Acetivibrio cellulolyticus CD2: one gene and its partners. The protein of the gene in region 1 interacts with the protein of each later gene in a pairwise test. Links are inferred from orthologs where the notes say so. Each region holds a gene or a part of one and is shown in the gene's direction. Other genes may lie near its edges.

The links. The genes of interacting proteins can lie anywhere in the genome.
Region 2: the proteins of rlmB (region 1) and ACECE_RS0207115 interact in binary tests that used the Escherichia coli proteins (3 or more experiments, as listed by UniProt). The link is inferred for Acetivibrio cellulolyticus CD2 from one-to-one orthologs.
Region 3: the proteins of rlmB (region 1) and tsaE interact in binary tests that used the Escherichia coli proteins (3 or more experiments, as listed by UniProt). The link is inferred for Acetivibrio cellulolyticus CD2 from one-to-one orthologs.

What each region holds. Positions count from the first base shown.
Region 1 is NZ_JH556653.1:1,753,555-1,757,653, reverse strand. The notes cover bases 342-3,338. They hold rlmB (23S rRNA (guanosine(2251)-2'-O)-methyltransferase RlmB), read left to right. Parts: upstream 342-1,462; coding sequence 1,463-2,215; downstream 2,216-3,338. Other genes in these bases: sigH (RNA polymerase sporulation sigma factor SigH), read left to right, coding at 2,653-3,297; ACECE_RS0209765 (Mini-ribonuclease 3), read left to right, coding at 535-957. In the rest of the region: cysS (cysteine--tRNA ligase), read left to right, coding at 1-301. UniProt on the Escherichia coli protein: Specifically methylates the ribose of guanosine 2251 in 23S rRNA.
Region 2 is NZ_JH556653.1:1,144,217-1,148,288, reverse strand. What follows is about bases 589-3,558. They hold ACECE_RS0207115 (bifunctional ADP-dependent NAD(P)H-hydrate dehydratase/NAD(P)H-hydrate epimerase), read left to right. Parts: upstream 589-1,262; coding sequence 1,263-2,855; downstream 2,856-3,558. Other genes in these bases: alr (alanine racemase), read left to right, coding at 3,479-3,558; ACECE_RS0207110 (CBS domain-containing protein), read left to right, coding at 2,949-3,398; ACECE_RS0207120 (hypothetical protein), read left to right, coding at 589-1,184. In the rest of the region: ACECE_RS0207125 (O-antigen ligase family protein), read left to right, coding at 1-358; more of ACECE_RS0207120, read left to right, coding at 492-588; more of alr, read left to right, coding at 3,559-4,072. UniProt on the Escherichia coli protein: Bifunctional enzyme that catalyzes the epimerization of the S- and R-forms of NAD(P)HX and the dehydration of the S-form of NAD(P)HX at the expense of ADP, which is converted to AMP.
Region 3 is NZ_JH556653.1:1,578,716-1,582,815, reverse strand. The notes cover bases 589-3,586. They hold tsaE (tRNA (adenosine(37)-N6)-threonylcarbamoyltransferase complex ATPase subunit type 1 TsaE), read left to right. Parts: upstream 589-1,854; coding sequence 1,855-2,319; downstream 2,320-3,586. Other genes in these bases: rimI (ribosomal protein S18-alanine N-acetyltransferase), read left to right, coding at 3,085-3,543; tsaB (tRNA (adenosine(37)-N6)-threonylcarbamoyltransferase complex dimerization subunit type 1 TsaB), read left to right, coding at 2,369-3,085; ACECE_RS0208920 (amidohydrolase), read left to right, coding at 678-1,868. Also shown: ACECE_RS0208925 (hypothetical protein), read right to left, coding at 1-420; ACECE_RS0208900 (Lon protease family protein), read left to right, coding at 3,741-4,100. UniProt on the Escherichia coli protein: Required for the formation of a threonylcarbamoyl group on adenosine at position 37 (t(6)A37) in tRNAs that read codons beginning with adenine.

The sequences.
Region 1 (4,099 bases):
TGCAGCAATATTTGATATAGTAAAAGAGGTAAACTCCAATATCACTGCAAGCTCAAACTCTTCCAAGGAAATAATTGATTTTTCCCATTCATTGATAAGAGAACTGGGAGGAGTTTTGGGTATAGGCCAAAAGCAGAAGGAGAACAATCTTGACAGCGAGGTTGAAGCTCTTATCAGCCAGAGACAACAGGCCAGAAAGGAAAAGAACTGGAAGCTTTCCGATGAAATAAGGGATAAGTTAAAAGATATGGGAATAGTACTTGAAGACACTCCGCAGGGAGTTAAGTGGAAAAGAGTTTAATGATTTTTATCCTTATGCCCCTCGTGCTTTATTTAAAGACGGGGGGCATAAATTTTCCGGCAGGATCTATTCTGTATTCATTTTGTTATTAAATATTGGTTTATGAGTACAATAATATTTACTTGTTAAAATGTGTAGTATATAATACAAATTATTGTATGCAAATTATGCCTAACCTATTGGCGTATCATAATTTGCGATATATGGAAATCTTTGATCAAGGAATGTAAATTATGATTGAGAATATGTTTGAAAAGTTTGTAGGTCAATTTGACTTTCGTGAAAGTGAAATTAACAATATGGCACCTTTGGTGCTGGCATATATAGGTGATGCGGTATATGAGGTTTTTATACGTACGCTTTTAGTAAGCGAGGGTAATATTCCTGTACATGTACTTCATAAGCGTTCGATCAATTTTGTAAAAGCTAAAGCGCAATCCGATATTATCCATAGAATAATGGAAAAATTAAACCCGGACGAGCTTGATATTGTGAGAAGAGGAAGGAATGCCAAGTCCGGCACCATTCCAAAAAATGCTGATGTGACAGAATATAAATATGCTACAGGTTTTGAGTCGTTAATAGGGTATCTGTATTTAAGGAAGCAAAACGACCGTTTGATGGAAGTATTGAAGATGGCTATTTCAGAGGGCTGATTTAAGGAATTTGCGAAGCAAATGTCCTGAAATCCAGTGGGGCTAAATGTCCCAAGATTTAATGGCACTCTGAATTTTTGCTATATATCGGCTATTACAATTTGGTTATAATGAGATAAATGTTGGTAGCATTTATCTATAAAAACAATATGTAAAAGACTAAATTTTTGAGAAGAATAGAAATGGTGAGAAAAATTATTAATCATTCTGAATGCAAGCAGACTAAGTATATTTGTAAAGCATTTGAATAGCGTGCTGCAAATTACTGGTAATACTATAAAAGAAAGAGTTGAATAAAATGGCGGATAACAAAAGAAAATTTTATAATGATAGACCACAAAAAAACAGTGAACGCACGGAAAGATTCGGTGAACGCAAAGAAAAATTCAATGAACGACCAGAAAGATCCGGTGGACGACCAGAAAGATCCAATGAGCGGCCGGAAAGATCCAGTGGACGACCAGAAAGATTTAACGAACGACCTCCAAGGATAGAAAATAAAGAAATGGAGGACCTGAATGAAGGCCTGGACAAGCTTGAAGGAAGAAACTCAGTGCTTGAGGCTATAAAATCAGACAGGACTATAAATAAGATACTTGTATCAAAAGGCGACAAGGAAGGCTCCATAAAGCAGATAATTGCTCTGGCAAGGGAAAAGGGAATTATCGTACAGGAAACAGACCGGGTAAGCCTCGATAAAATCTCGACAACCCATTCACATCAGGGAGTAATTGCCTTTGTAGCAGTCAAGGACTACGTTGAGGTTGATGATATTTTGGAAATAGCGCAGTCAAAAGGGGAAGCTCCTTTTATTATAATACTGGACGGAATAACCGATCCTCACAATTTAGGTTCAATATTGAGGACTGCAAACGCAGTTGGAGCCCACGGCGTGGTTATACCGAAAAGAAGAGCAATAGGCCTTACTGCTGCTGTATCAAAGGCATCAGCAGGTGCTATAGAGTATGTACCGGTAGCCAGGGTAACCAACATAGCTCAAACGATTGATTATCTTAAAGAACAGAATTTGTGGGTGGTCGGAACAGATCAATCCGGAGAAAAGTCCTTCTATGAAATCGATTTGAAGGGGCCTATAGCATTGGTAATAGGTAGTGAGGGAGAGGGAATGGGCAAACTCGTCAGCGAAAAATGTGATTTTGTTGTGAATCTGCCTATGAAAGGTCAGATTTCGTCACTCAATGCTGCTGTAGCCGGAGCTATAGTTATGTATGAAATTCTGAAGCAAAGGGGTAAGTGAGGGAAAACCGCCGATTTGTAAGTAAAGTTAAAAAGAAATTTTGAGAATTTGCAATTTATATGTACGAAAAAAAACCAATTTGCCGATATTTATATAGAGAATATTCAAAGGATCATGTTATAAGGTTTGTAATATCTGATTTTTTGGAGCGGAGGATAGTACTACACACTCGTGGGGTCAGAATGATACACCATGAACTTAATGTCCAATATTGATGCGGAATTGGTAAAAAGCTTGAAAAGATGAGCTTGACAAGTAATGTATTCTAAAAGATTACTTGACATTGCATTTTTTTTAGAATATAATTGTCATAGTCGTGCCTTATCGACTGACTTTCGTGACTTTTGACTTGAAGGCATGGTAAATATTATCCTCTATTCTTATAGCATTTTTTCTCTATTTTTTGTAATTAAATTATAACAAGAGGGGGCATTATTTTGAAGTCAAATGCACAGGTTGAGGTAGTTAGATCTTTTAGTACAATGCTTGATGAAGAAATAATTGATGAAACAAAATCCGGCAATCTTAAGGCCCTCGAATACTTGATAAATAAGTACAAAGGTTTTGTGCGCGCAAAGGCAAGAACATACTTCCTTATTGGAGCTGATAGAGAAGACATCATTCAGGAAGGTATGATCGGACTTTACAAAGCTATAAGAGATTTCAGAGAGGACAAGCTTTCTTCATTCCGTGCATTTGCCGAGCTTTGCATTACAAGGCAGATTATTACGGCGATAAAGACAGCTACAAGGCAGAAACATATACCTCTAAATTCTTATATCTCATTAAACAAGCCAATTTTTGATGATGAATCCGATCGTACACTTATGGATATTATCAGTGAAGACACTATAAACGACCCTGAAGAAATGGTAATTAACAGGGAAGAATTTTCAGGTATTGAGGAAAAAATGGGTGAAATCTTGAGCGGATTGGAATGCGAGGTTTTGGCGCTGTATCTTGAAGGCAAATCCTATCAGGAAATAGCTATTGAATTGGACAGGCATGTAAAATCAATTGACAATGCGTTACAGAGAGTAAAACGTAAGCTGGAGAAATATTTGGAAGAAACTAAGCAATAATTTGTATAAAACAAGAAATTACCACTAGACTATTTTTTGTTTTAGTGGTATAATTCTTTTTGCTTCGAAATTGCAGGCGGGTGTAATTCAATGGTAGAATATCAGCTTCCCAAGCTGACTGCGTGGGTTCGATTCCCATCACCCGCTCCACGAAATTTAATATGCCCTCATAGCTCAGTCGGCAGAGCGCATCCATGGTAAGGATGAGGTCCCCGGTCCGATTCCGGGTGAGGGCTCCAGTGATAGAACCCTTGAAACGTTAATTGGTCAGTGTTTCGAGGGTTTTTTGTATTGTATCAAGAATAACCGCATCTACGGAAAAATTTACAATTATTGGTCCGAAAGTAGGCCTAGAAGTAGCTAAATTGGTTTGTGATTGTTGCTGCTACGATGTAGTAAATCCAATGCTTTAACGGCATCTGTTTTATTTGTGGTAAACAATTATTTTTGAATAGGAAAAAATTAATTTATTACTATTTTGTTGATGAGCTATAAGGCATTTTTGTATTAAAATTACTTTCTTTGTTATCGGTTAAGCCCTACCTTTTTATAAGTTTCTTAAGTATTTACTAGAAATAGTTTGCAACACTAAAAGTGCAAGCTATTTACATAGAATATGGAAATCAAGATATCTATATCTTTTTCTAGGGTATTTGTCATGTTCCATCAAAGCTAAAGTATTACTTTATTGTCCTAATGATGTTTATAATGGTTTGGGCTAGTTCGTATGACAATAATTCAAGGATTCAGGGTATTAATATAAAATTAATATAAAATAGAAAATAATGATTTGTAATAAGAT
Region 2 (4,072 bases), 610 kb from region 1 along the record:
GTTTATGGATATTGTAGGCAAATATAAGCTTTATACATCTAAAGTGCCAGTTCACACCCATGTGTTGTATATGCAGATATGGATTGAGATGGGTATCATGGGGATTTTATCATTTGTATGGTTTTTGTTTAGAACAGTTAAAAGTTCAGTTACAAGTGTTTTGGAAAAATCAAATGTATATTTTACCAATGTATTAATAGCAGGTATATCATCACTTTTAGGAATACTTACTATGGCAGCGGTTGAGTATATATGGTATTATCCTAGAGTTATGTTGTTCTTTTGGGTTGATGTAGCGATTGTTTTATCGGTTTTAAGCATTATAAGAATAAGGAAAAACAAACTTACGGAAAATTGATAACCATAACCTGATAATGACATGGATTAATTTCCAAGGAGTGCAGACCACAAGCATGTGCAGTGCGTTTTTAACATTAATGACGGATTAAAGAGGTATAATGTTGATAAGCGCCAGGTGAGGGGGATGTATTATGTTTAATCCACTTGAAAAGCTTTTTGAAAAGAAGGTTCAGCATCAGCGGAAAAAGTTTGATAGAAGGGTGCTTAAAAAAAACAATATACATCTTCTCATTCTTGATGAAAGGTGGAATGGGCTCTTTCAAAACACCCCTAAAACAGAGGAAATATTAGAATGTGAGAAAAAGCTTAGGGAGCTTATTAAGGACGATTCACGGTTTACTTCCGAAACCAAAGAGCTGGTGCACAGAAAAAAAGAGTGCATGGATAAAATTATAAAGCTCACTCCGGATGTGTTTGAGAAAAATGACGAACAGGCAAAACTTGAAATGCACAATTGTGAACAAGAAATAAAGCATATCAATGAAAGATTGAAGGAAATAGAAGAGGGGCTTGAGATTAATCCTGACAAAGTCAGAGATACTAATCTTGAGCTTCTTGAGCATACAGTGAATACTGTCTATTTTAAAATGCGCGAAAACCAGAAAATATATAGGGAACTGGAAGGTTTAATTGAGGTAACCAGGCAAAAGTTAAAAGAATATACTGAAGAGAAGGAGTTTTTATCCCAGGATGATACTGCTACTTATTCATATTTTCATGACCTTCTAGGAGGAGAAGAGCTGGAAAAATTGGATAGGGAATACTTTGGGGAAACTTTTACTACTTTAAGGCCTGAGAATAATGCCGATAATGAAAATGAGTAAAACTAACGATGAACATATAAAATACACCTTTATAAATATTAAATAGATACGTTGTAAAGAGCTGTCTGGAGGTAAATGATGAGAGCAGTAACACCTGACCAAATGAAGGAAATTGACAAAACTGCCATAAATGACTTTGGTATACCGGGGATGGTATTGATGGAGAATGCAGCCTTGGGGGTTGTCCGGGAGATTTCAAAAATCCTTGGCACTGATCCAGGCTGCATGGCGAGCAGTGCAGCGAAGCGAAACGAGCCAAGTAAAAAGGTTATTATACTTGCAGGTAAGGGTAACAACGGAGGAGACGCTTTTGCAGTTGCACGACACCTGTTTAACATGGGTGCCAGTGTAAGTGTATATGTGTTGTCAAAGCTTGTTGATATTACCGGAGATGCAAAGACCAACCTCGATATACTGGTCAAAATGGGAATTGAAATAAATGAAGTTACAAGAGATGAGCAAATCGATGAGGTTAAAAAGAGAGTAGAATTGGCAGATATAGTGGTGGATGGATTATTGGGCACGGGACTAAAAGGTGAGGTTAAAGGTATCATGGCGTGTGTTATTGAGCTTGTGAATGATTGCCATGTTCCTGTAATAGCTATAGATATTCCATCGGGAGTGAACGGAGAAACCGGAAAAGTATCAAGCTCATGTATTAAGGCTTGTACAACAGTGACTTTTGGGTTCCCGAAGATTGGGCAGCTAATACATCCGGGTTGTGACTATGTTGGAGATTTGAAAATTGTAGATATAGGAATACCTAAGGCAGCTGTCGATAACATCAAAATAAAAGGCCATTTAATTGACATGGAGTTTGTTTCACAATTAATACCAAGAAGGCGAAGAGACAGCAATAAAGGTACCTATGGAAAGATTCTTGTTGTAGCAGGATCTAGAGGAATGACAGGAGCGGCGTGTCTTACAGGTGGAGCAGCCTTAAGATCAGGAGCAGGGCTTGTTTATCTGGCAGCTCCGTTATCTTTAGTACCTGTTTACGCTGGGGCTTTAGTTGAGGCGGTTACAATACCTTTTGAAGATGAGAATAAAGGTTATCTTCCGAGGCAATCAATTTCAGGAATATTAGAGCAGCTCAATAATGTAAATGTTGCAGCAGTGGGGCCTGGTCTTTCAGCAGGGAATGAAATTGCAGATGTGGTATATAATATTATAAAAGGTTCAAGAGTACCTATTGTGCTTGATGCAGATGGTATAAATCTGGTAGCAAAAGATTTGTCCGTTCTAAAGGATATAAGAACGCAGATAGTTATGACTCCTCATCCGGGTGAGATGGCAAGATTAATAGGCACAAGTGTTAAAGAGGTCCAGAAGGACAGAGTTAATATTGCCAGAAATTTCTCAAAAGAATGGGGTGTAATCACTGTTCTAAAAGGTTCAAGAACTATCATTGCATCACCTGAAGGTGAAATCTATATAAATACTACAGGTAATCCGGGAATGTCTACAGGTGGAAGTGGAGATGTATTGACAGGAATTATCGCCGGGCTCATTGGGCAGGGACTAAAACCTCTGGATGCTTCAATTGCAGGAGTATATTTGCATGGAGCTTGTGGGGATAATATTGCAGCAGAAAAAGGTGAACATGGCCTTATTGCGGGCGATCTGGTTCGGGAAATTCCTAACCAAATAAAAATTTTACAATTGCCTTAATGGAGTAGCGGGATGAAACTGCATCGTTGAAATGGTTTGCTGCGGTTGGAAGCAATTGCTTTATTTAATATAAAAACAGAGGAGTGGTGTAAAATGAAGGCTAGAGATATTATGTCTACAGATGTAATTGCCATTAAGAAAGATACTACAGTTGAAGAGATTGCCCACTTATTATCTGAAAAGAATATCAGCGGAGTACCGGTTTTGGATGACAGCAGTAAAGTTATAGGAATGGTTTCGGAAAAGGATTTGCTATATAAAGACATTGAACCTCATTTCCCTCCTGTTGTAGAAATTCTTGGAGGACTGATATTTTTAAAAAGTGTAAAGCAATATAATGAAGAACTCAGGAAACTTGTTGCAACTAGAGCAGAAGAGATAATGACAAAAAAGGTGGTAACTATTGGACCGGACACTGAAGTTGAGCGGATTGCTGAACTTATGATTGAAAAGGATATTAACAGAATTCCTGTTGTTGATAATCAAAAGCTTGTGGGTATCATAAGCAGAGCAGATGTTATAAAGTACATATCACAGCGGTAATAGATTTTCAAGTAAGAGTTCCGCTGCGGATAGAATAGAATGTGAGCTAATTTACTGAAATAATGGATCGAGGGGTCGAAATGGACTACAAATTTAACAGGGCTTGGGCAGAGGTTAATCTTGACAATATAGCCCATAATGTAAAAGAGATAAGAAGAATAACAGACAAAAAGGCTGAAATAATGGGGGTTGTAAAAGCTGATGCTTACGGGCATGGTGTAATGGAAGTAGCTAAAACCTTGCTTGAAAATGGGGTTACACGATTGGCGGTTTCCATGCTTGATGAGGCTATTCAGTTAAGGAAAAACGGCATTGACGTACCGATACTGATACTTAGCTATACAGACCCTAGAAGGGCAGAAGAGATCATTTTAAATGATGTTACTCAGACGGTATTCAGTCACGACCTGGCAGAGGCGCTATCTGAAGCTGCCGTAAGGCTTGATAAAAATATAAAAATTCATATTAAAATAGATTCGGGAATGACAAGGGTAGGTTTTATGCCTGGCTACAGCGCAGTAAAGAATGTTGTAAAAATAAGTAAACTGCCTAAAATAATTATTGAAGGGTTGTTTACACACTTTGCATCATCAGATGAGATTGACAGAAGCTATACCTACATGCAGTTCGAAAGATTTATGAGTATTGTCAGTGAATTGAACCGTATAGGTATA
Region 3 (4,100 bases), 180 kb from region 1 along the record:
TGATAACTGGTCATCTAATTCAGAGAGCGTATCGTTTAAATCTTTATCAATTTTGATCTTGATTTGGGTTTTACCACTTTCTATTGCTTCAGTTTTGCTAGCCTCAAGCGCATCTTTTACTTCTTGAGCTTTTTGTTTAACCTTGAGCTTTGCAGCTTCAGTTTCCGCGCTCGCATATTGATCCAGAGTCTGTTGTACTTCGCCTATATAATTATCAACATATTCGGAGGTTTCCTCCAGGGTTTCCTGTTTTGCCTGCTTGAGTGTGTCACTCGAGTTGAGTGCAGATTGAGTTGCAAGTGAAGTCGTTTTTTGTCTTACCAGATCGACAATATTAATTCCTACAGCATTTGCAATTAGCATCTGTGTTGCAATTACAAAGACAATAGTAAGAAAAATAATTTTTTTCTTTCCTTTCATATATTTTCTACCTCCCATAATTATGAAGCCTATACTTAAACCTATAGCTAGATTTTCGTATAAAACTTTTAAAATATTAACCGGTAAATGTAGCCAATAAAGTGTCCTGGAACCCAGGATTTAAGAAATCTGCAAAGCAAATGTGCTAAAGTGGAATTGGCTTAGTGCCCTTGAGATTTTGATTGTAATTATAGAAACGTTATAATAAAATATAATAAATATAATAAATCTATAAATTGTGTTTAGTTGGAGGTCATATGCTGCTTATAAGAAACGGAAAGGTACTTACAATGACAGGTACTGATTACGATAATGGATACATTCTTATTGATGAGGGAAAAATAGTTGAAGTAGGCCGGAATAAGAAAAGTTTTAAGAATATGAAGGATTTGGATATTATAGATGCTGAAGGTAAATATGTGCTTCCGGGATTTATTGATGCCCACTGTCATGTAGGGATGTGGGAGGATTCTATTGGATTTGAAGGGGACGATGGAAATGAAATGACAGACCCTGTAACTCCCCATTTGCGCGCAATTGATGCCGTATATCATCTTGACAGATGTTTTAGGGAAGCTTTAGAAAGCGGAGTTACTACGGTTGTAACGGGACCGGGAAGTGCAAATGTAATAGGCGGGCAGTTTGTTGCATTAAAGACTTATGGAAAACGTATAGAAGAAATGATAGTCAAAGATCCTGTTGCAATAAAGGTTGCATTAGGCGAAAATCCAAAAACAGTTTACAATGAAAGAAAACAGGCTCCATCAACACGTATGGCAACGGCTGCAATCTTGAGGGAAAGTCTTTTGAAGGCAAAAGAGTATAAGGAGCTTCTTGACGAATATAACAATGATAAGGAAAATGTGGACAAGCCCGAGTATGATATGAAATTTGAAGCCCTACTGAAGGTGCTCAATAAGGAAATTCCGGTAAAGGCGCATGCCCATAGAGCAGATGATATAATTACTGCAATAAGGATTGCCAAGGAGTTTGATATAAGGATTACTATAGAGCATTGTACTGAGGGACACCTTATTAAAGAAATTTTGGTTGAGGAAGGAGTTCCTGTAATTGTCGGTCCGATGATTTCAGACAGATCAAAGGTAGAACTTAGAAACTTAAGTGTTAAAGCTCCGGGTATACTGGCAAAGTCGGGTGTTAAGACAGCAATTATGACAGATCATCCCTGTGTTCCTATCCAATATCTGTCTCTTTCTGCTGCACTTGCAGTAAGGGAGGGTATGAATGAAGAAGATGCGATTAAAGCTATAACAATCAATGCTGCAGAGCTGACAGAGATTGATAAAAGGGTTGGTAGCCTTGAACCTGGAAAGGATGCCGATGTAATAATAATGGATGGACCTCCGTTGGAGCTTAAGACAAGGGTTGTTACTACTATTATAAATGGACGGGTAGTATATGAAAGGAAAGACGATGAAACAAATTAAAACCTATTCTGCAGATGAAACTACGCAAGTTGGCAGGGCGCTTGGAAGCATTTTAAACAGAGGTGATGTAGTATGCCTGACCGGTGATTTGGGCACCGGTAAAACAGCACTTACCAATGGAATAGCCAGTGCTCTTGGTATAGAAGATTATATAACCAGTCCTACTTTCACCATTGTGAACGAATACAAGACAGAAGTTCCGCTTTACCATTTTGATGTCTACAGGATTTCTGACCCGGAAGAGATGTATGATATTGGTTTTGAGGAATATCTTTATGGTGAGGGTGTAGTTGTCATTGAGTGGGCTGAATTGATAAAAGGTATTCTGCCTGATGACCTTATATGGGTGAAAATAAGCAAGGATCTTGCCTCCGGTGTGGATACAAGAGAGATTTCTATTGATTTTCAAGGTGAAAAGTACGAAGGTTACATTGATAGATTAAAACTCTAAATAAAGAAATACCTGAAATATTAATGATATATTATGAGAGGTTTTTAATATGAAAGTACTTGCTATTGATACGTCTACAGTAGTTGCTGCAGTTGCATTAATGGATGGCGAAAAGCTTTTAGGTGAGTATTCATTAAATAATAAGAAGACACATTCACAAAAGCTTATGGTCATGGTTAAAGAAATACTAACTGATTTGGAGATTAAGCCTGCGGATATTGATGTTTTCGCAGCGTCAATAGGTCCAGGCTCTTTTACCGGATTAAGAATCGGTGTTACAACGGCAAAAGCTATGGCTTATGCAACGTCGAAACCGGTAATCGGTGTTCCAACATTAGATGCTTTGGCATATAATGTTGTTACAAGCAGTTTGATTATTTGTCCGATTTTGGATGCCAGAAACAATCAGGTGTTTACAGCACTATACGAAACCAAGGATAATAAGATCGAGAGGATTACAGAGTATATAGGAGTACCTGTATCCGAGTTGGTACAAATTATAAAGGAAAAGAACAGGAAAGTAATATTTACAGGAGATGCGATCGATTTACATAAAGATTTCTTCATATCGGAACTTGACGGAAATTGTGAGTTTGCACCTTTGAGCGTGAGACTTCAAAGAGCGTCATCAGTGGCAGAAATTGCACTTAAGATGGCTAAGGACGGGAAGACGGAGAGTAGTTTTGAATTGGTGCCCTTCTATTTGAGAAAATCTCAGGCGGAAAGAGAGTTAGAAAAGAAACTCTGCGGAAAAGGTGAAAAATAATGAGCTTATATAAAATTGAAGTATCTCGCTTAACGTCAGATGAAATTGATGAGGTGATGGTGGTAGAGAAGCTTAGCTTTGCAATTCCATGGTCAAAGCAAGCCTTTATTGAGGAAGTCACAAATAATAAGTTTGCAAGATATATTATAGCTAAAATAGATGGGAAAACGGTTGGTTATGCCGGTTTATGGAAAGTTTGCGATGAAGGGCATATAACAAATGTTGCAGTTCATCCTGAGTATAGAAGAAATGGTGTAGGTTTTATGCTGGTAAGGAACTTGATTGACCTGTCAATAAAGGAAGATATTGCAAGGCTGACTCTTGAAGTCAGACGGAGTAATATTCCAGCACAAAACTTGTATACTAAATTCGGATTTAAAGTTGAAGGCTTTCGGAAGGAATACTATGCAGATAATAAGGAAGATGCAATGATAATGTGGAAAGAAAACGCAATATAAGGCCTGCATGATTTAATTTGAAAACTGCTAAAATGTGACACAAATATACACAATAAAAAAAGGATTTTCTTAAGTTTTAGTAGAATATAATGTCTTAGACTCTTGTTCTGCTAATGTCTTTATTTTGATCTTGAGATTTTGATAATACGGTTTAAAAACTTAAATTGCTTAAAAGCAGTGCCAAAGGGGGAAGCATTATGCCGCGAATAAAAGGTTTACCTTATAAGATGCTTAGGAAAGAATGTGACCCGAATTCCTTTAAGTTTAATGATACTTCTGAACTTGATGCATTAGAGGATATTATCGGGCAGGAAAGAGCAACAAAAGCCCTGCAATTTGGGCTAAAAATAAAGACCAGAGGGTATAACATTTTTATGAGCGGATCTACCGGAACAGGTAAGACTAGTTATGCTCAGAATTATGTGAAAAAAATTGCCCAAAAAGCCAAAACACCTGATGATTGGTGTTATGTATATAACTTTAACAATCCAAATCAACCTTCTGCGCTAAATTTACCCGCAGGTCTTGGTAAGATATTCCAGGGTGATATGGAGGAT